2 regions of the Staphylococcus sp. AS1337 genome follow, and region 1 is predicted to be linked to the other one. Evidence: predicted binding sites of a transcription regulator. Region 1 holds the regulator's gene; the other holds the start of a gene.
What was found. The regulator CtsR, encoded in region 1, represses protease genes until heat stress. The targets are predictions, from matches to a motif close to ATGGTCAATAAAGGTCAAACA.

Region 1 (3,218 bases):
GAATACGTATATGGTCTTCTTCATTAACCATAATACTTAAAGATTCATCTTCATTGAGTAATACGGCAGAAGCAGGTTGTCTTATTAATTCAGGACTTATAAGATGTTTCGCGACAAGCTTGTATTTACTTTGTTGATCCATTGAGTCCAAACGTTGTACAGACAAGTCAGGAAGCGCATCTTGTACGTCGTTAATTATTCGAAAACCATCTTGTTCTGATAAAAACATTAATGGGTGTACATGATTTTCTAAATTTCTTGCTAATCGTATTCTCGAAGACATCACAATTGGACTTTCTTCTCTATCACGCATCCATTCACTCATGTATGCACTAATATCATTTTTACTCATCATGTTTCACCTCGCCATCTTCTTTCAATGCTTTAATTTCGTCACGAACAACGGCGGCTTCTTCAAAGTTTTGTTCTTCTATCAGTTGTTTTAAATATGAACTTTTTTCTTCTATTTGTTTTTTTAATGCTAATTTTCTGTGTGAAGAATGTGGTGTTTTTCCTACATGTTCGATTTGACCACCTTGCACACGTCGTACAATATCGACAATGTCATCTTTGAATGTAGCATAGCAATCTGAACAGCCAAATTTACCAACATGTGCGATATCTTTTAATGTCATATGACAAGTAGGACATCGTTTTTCTTCTTTAAAAGCAATTTCATCAAAATCGATACCATGTTTAGCAGCTAAGTGTTGTAAGATTTGCTTCACTACAAATGCGCCTTCAATGTCATCTTGCGATTGAATTTGCTGATTTTGAGTCCATGGGTTACCACCTTGTGCGCATGTGGAACAAACCCATTTTTCATTTATACCATCTTGACCTTTCACTGCCAATTTCACTTCTGCTTCATTCAAATGACAATTCTCGCATAGCACGACGAAACACCTCACTTTAATAATAATTTATAACATGCAATAACCGTTTTATAATATTTGCTCGAATAATATCTCTCGATAATACATCCATTTTTAATGTCTCTCTGTCTATAACGGCGTGTATCATTTTTGCTTCACGTTCATTAATGTAATTTTTATCTAATAAGCCATCTACAATGTAATAAGCTTGCTGTTGTGAAATAGATGGACCAACTAATTGAAGTAAATGATTAATATAACCTGTCTCATCTCTGTTTTCAATTTTGGTGATTCGAATATATCCGCCACCACCTCTTTTACTTTCAATCTCATAGCCGTGCTCATTTGTAAAACGTGTTTTGATTACATAATTAAGCTGGGAAGGCACACAGTCAAAGCGCTGCGCAATATTGGCACGTTGAATTTCTACAACGTCTTCATTGGTGTCTTCAAATAACTTTTTAATGTATTGTTCTATGATGTCAGACATGTTGTGCATGATTATCACCTCTTTTGACCTTCTTTGACTATATTATATGACCAACTTTGACCTTTTTCAACCAATATGTTTTAAAAATTTTTAATTAAAGATGTAAGTGCTATCTAATTTATTGTATTATAGGAGTTAAGAAAAATTAAAAGGGATGAATGACTTATGCATATTATTATTGGTTTAATTGGGATAGCAGTGTTTCTTGCATTGGCGTTTCTATTTAGCTCAGATAGAAAAAATATTCGTTGGCAATATGTCGGTTTACTACTTGTAATACAACTAGTATTCGCATTTATTTTACTCAAAACTAAATTTGGTATTACAGTTATCGGTAGCATATCAGACGGCTTTAATTATTTACTAGCAAAAGCAGCAGAAGGTGTGAACTTTGTATTTGGTGGATTTGAATTTGTAGATCCTAAGAACCCGCCCTTCTTCTTTAATGTATTATTACCAATCGTATTCATTTCAGCTTTAATTGGTATTTTACAATATACAAAAATCTTACCTTGGATTATCAACGTTTTAGGTTTAGCCATTTCAAAAATTAATGGCATGGGCCGCTTAGAATCATATAATGCTGTTGCCGCTGCAATTTTAGGGCAATCAGAAGTATTTATTTCATTGAAAAAGGAATTAGCACATATTCCTAAACAACGTCTATATACATTAACAGCTTCTGCAATGTCTACAGTATCAGCTTCAATTATCGGTGCTTATTTCACATTAATTGAACCACGTTTTGTAGTTACAGCAGTTGTATTAAATCTCTTTGGTGGTTTCATCATTGCTTCTATAATCAATCCTTATAAAATTGATGCAAAAGAAGATAAACTTATCGTTGATGAGAGCGAATCAGGTAAACAATCATTTTTCGAAATGTTAGGTGAATATATCTTAGACGGTTTTAAAGTTGCAGTCATCGTAGGTGCAATGTTAATAGGTTATATCGCTATCATTGCTTTACTTAATGGTGTTGTTAGTGCAATCTTTACCGGCTTATCTGGCGGCAGTATCACTTGGGACTTCCAAACGCTTATCGGATTTGTCTTTGCACCATTTGCATTTTTAGTTGGTGTACCTTGGGATGATGCAGTACAAGCCGGATCCATCATGGCTACTAAATTACTGTCAAATGAATTTGTTGCAATGCAAAGTTTAAGTGAGATTAAAGATATGAGCGCTCATGCTAAAGGTGTTATTTCTGTATTCGTAGTATCATTTGCAAACTTTAGCTCTATCGGTATTATTTCTGGAGCAATTAAATCACTTAACAACGAAAAAGGTGATATCGTAGCTCGTTTTGGACTAAAATTATTATTCGGTGCTACACTTGTTTCATTTATTTCAGCAGCTATTGCCGGATTCTTTATTTAAAAATGTAACTTGGACATAGATATCTGCAAATATAAAAAGCTTATTCGTTCGATTTAAGTACATTTTATATAATATCAACTATTTCCATTACAAAATTAAAATATTGCTACATACCACAAGCAAACTAAAAAACACATTTCCTATCGCATGGAAGTGTGTTTTTTTAATACTTGCTAAATTGTTATATCTATATTTACAAATAGTAGACATCAATCTACATATCTTCTCTTCTTCTCTAAACTATAAGCTAAAATAAGACACTTCGCCTTATAAAATAACTACTCATTATTTTTAACGAAGTGCCTTATTAAAAAATTCCTTACGCGACATATATTTTATTGAAGTTCTATCTATTACACCTTTTCTGTCATCAATGTAGGTTTTACGATTTCTTCTATAAAATACTGTGTCACTCTATAATCATCAGTTAATTCTGGATGGAAGGATACACCTAAGTAACGTCCTTCTTGAAC
Region 2 (3,218 bases), 330 kb from region 1:
CAAATGAAAAGTAGTGATTTTGTTAGTTATTAATTCAGACAACTATCCTCTAGGGAGCCTTTAAATGGCTCCCTTATTTTTGTAGACGGGTATATTCAAACTAAAGAAGGTTATATTCACAAAGTAGATGTTCACACACAAACGCTACATTTAAAAGTAATGGAGAATGGTCTTATAAAATTGAGCAACAAAAATCAGGCGAAGAATCTGAAGTAATTATTTCAGATAAGAATAAAAAAGTTTTAAATAAAGAAACTGAAAAAGAAGATTCAGTTAATAAAAACGATGAATTTAAATATAATGATACGATCAGTTATAAAGAAGCTATCAAAAAAGGACAAAAAGAATTTGATGGGGATATTAAAGAATGGTCTTTATCAGTAGATGATGGCAAACTAGTATATGATATGGATTTACAAAAAGACAATAATAAGCACGAAATCACAGTTAATTCTAAGAATGGAAAAGTATTAAATAACGAAAAAGAAAACTAATATAAAGTCCACCTAAATGAACAGGTGGGCTTTTGTGTCTTTGGTTCGATTTTATTGTAAGTGAAAAAGAGGTGTGTTAATATATTTTGATAATCAAGTATTTTGATAATCAAGATAAATGAGGTGATTAGAATAGAAAAAAAGTATGAAGAAATAACCTCTCTTGTAAGAAGTCTAGGAACTCGTGTTGTGTTATACCAACAATATATTTCAGAACTTTTAAATGTTTATAGTCATGATTTCACTACTATAAATATATTAAAAGAAACGGGTCCTATTACTGCTGGTGAATTGGCTCAAAGAGTAGGACTAACCACAGGTAGTGTAACCTCATTAGTAGACAGATTAGAAAAAAGAGGATATGTAACTAGAGAAAGACATCCAAGAGATAGAAGAAAAATTATTATAGTTCCACATTATGAAGAGAAAACAGAAGTTCAAAATGTATTTTCAAATTTAAATGAAAATATGTTGAGTTTAAGTGCGCAATACACTGAAAAAGAATTATTGATTATTAAAAGGTTTTTAAATGAGGCAACAAGTGTCATAGAAAATCAAATTATACGTTCAAATAGTGAGGGAGATAAAAATTGAAACTTAATCATATAAATATAGCTGTTAAAGATGTTATTACTACAAAAGAATTTTTAGAGAATTATTTTGAACTGGTATGTATTGGTTCTGCAGGAAATAAATTTGCAGCATTGAATGATGATGATGGATTATTATTCAATTTAATAAAAGATGAAAATGCTGTTTATCCAGAAACATTTCATATAGGTTTTCCACAAAAAGACGAAAATAGCGTTGACAAAATATACGAAAGATTAAAAGCTGATGGTTTCAAAGTTTGGGAGCCTTCATTGGCACATGGATCTTATACGTTTTATTTTAAAGCCCCAGGAGATTTTACAATTGAAGTGTATACTCAAGTTGAAGAGAAAACTAAAACAGTAGTACATCCATACTTTAATGGTTTTTCAAATGGAAAATAGTTAAATAAAACAACCCACTTATTCATTTAGGTGCGTTGTTTTGTCATTCTGGTCCCTTAAAAGTCCCTGAAATTTAGTTTTATATAGTTAGTAATGGTAATACCATGTGGAAAGAATGCCGTCATTACAACATTCTTAATTTTGAAAAGTGTTTAATTATATCTTATAAGTCCCCTCGAAGGGAATCGAACCCCTATCTTAAGAACCGGAATCTTACGTGTTATCCATTACACTACGAGGGGATAAAAAACACATTAATCTAAGTGTACAAATCTAAATGCTTTCGGTCAATAAGAATAATTTAACTTTCATAAAAAAATTGAGCGTTATTTTTTGACCATGTTTGACTTTTGAGTTAAAATAAGTTTATCATTTAGAAATAAGGAGGCAATATTAATGAATTTAATACCTACAGTAATTGAAACAACAAACCGTGGGGAACGTGCCTATGACATTTACTCACGTTTATTAAAAGATCGTATTATTATGTTAGGTTCACAAATCGATGATAATGTAGCAAACTCTATTGTTTCTCAATTATTATTCTTACAAGCACAAGATGCTGAAAAAGATATTTATCTTTACATTAACTCACCAGGTGGTAGTGTAACTGCTGGTTTCGCAATTTATGATACAATCCAACACATCAAACCAGATGTACAAACGATTTGTATTGGTATGGCTGCGTCTATGGGTTCATTCTTACTTTCAGCTGGTGCAAAAGGCAAACGTTTTGCACTTCCAAACGCAGAAGTAATGATTCACCAACCATTAGGTGGTGCACAAGGGCAAGCTACAGAAATTGAAATTGCTGCTAACCACATTCTTAAAACGCGTGCTAAATTAAATCAAATTTTAGCAGAACGCACAGGTCAATCAATTGAAAAAATTGAAAAAGATACAGATAGAGATAATTTCTTATCTGCTGAAGAAGCAAAAGAATATGGTTTAGTTGACCAAGTGATGGTTCCTGAATCATAGTATTACAAATTGTAAGGTTATTGACAAGTCGCAAATAGAGTTGCAAAGCTTGTTTTTATGTAGTCCGGGACGTAAATAGTTGTTCCGGATTTTTTTATGTGCATTTATTTTAATAGTGATGTGTTATGAATTAAACCACTGAAATATTTATTGCTTATAAATATTGATATTAAGTAAATTCACATAAAAAGATGCAACAAATGAAAAACCAACCAAATGCATAGATAGCACTTGACTGGTTTTTCGAAAAGTATATTAAGAATCTTGGAATGTATTACTTTTGGAAGAATTTTTACTGTTAAAGAAAAGTTTTAGTGCAAATGCAGTAACAATGATTCCAAAAACGATTAAAAAGGATGAAACAACGAGCATCGGCGTAGATTTTTCAAATGCAAAGCCACCGTTTAATAACAGGAGTAAACCAGAGATTAAAAGTAATACATGTGTTAAACGATCATGTTTCATTTTTAAAATTCAGTCCTATTCAATTAATGTACTAGATTTTCTAAAGCAATTTTTAAATCTGGATATTTAAATTTAAAGTCAATTGCCTGTAATTTGTTTGGGATAACCTTTTGAGTATCAAGAATAACTGTAGACATTTGACCTAAGATAATTCGTAATGCTAATGACGGGACCCAAGTATAATGTGGGCGATGTGACACACGCGCAAGAGTGTAGCCAAATAAATTTTGATGTTCAACGATTGGCGCAGTAAAATTAAATACGCCTTGTGCATCTTCAGTGT

Region 2: the regulator CtsR is predicted to act here: its motif matches at 1,820-1,840, upstream of clpP (ATP-dependent Clp endopeptidase proteolytic subunit ClpP).

The regions. Positions count from the first base shown of each region.
Region 1 is NZ_JBOIHZ010000004.1:368,833-372,050, forward strand. It holds gene ACSUE0_RS09115 (protein arginine kinase) at 1-352, opposite strand, end outside; gene ACSUE0_RS09120 (UvrB/UvrC motif-containing protein) at 345-896, opposite strand; gene ACSUE0_RS09125 (CtsR family transcriptional regulator) at 913-1,374, opposite strand; gene ACSUE0_RS09130 (NupC/NupG family nucleoside CNT transporter) at 1,531-2,745, shown strand; gene pdxT (pyridoxal 5'-phosphate synthase glutaminase subunit PdxT) at 3,099-3,218, opposite strand, start outside.
Region 2 is NZ_JBOIHZ010000004.1:41,764-44,981, reverse strand. It holds partial or broken gene ACSUE0_RS07570 (PepSY domain-containing protein) at 156-494, shown strand; gene ACSUE0_RS07565 (MarR family winged helix-turn-helix transcriptional regulator) at 618-1,088, shown strand; gene ACSUE0_RS07560 (VOC family protein) at 1,085-1,489, shown strand; tRNA gene ACSUE0_RS07555 (tRNA-Arg) at 1,660-1,731, opposite strand; gene clpP (ATP-dependent Clp endopeptidase proteolytic subunit ClpP) at 1,886-2,470, shown strand; gene ACSUE0_RS07545 (hypothetical protein) at 2,726-2,935, opposite strand; gene ACSUE0_RS07540 (TIGR01777 family oxidoreductase) at 2,959-3,218, opposite strand, start outside.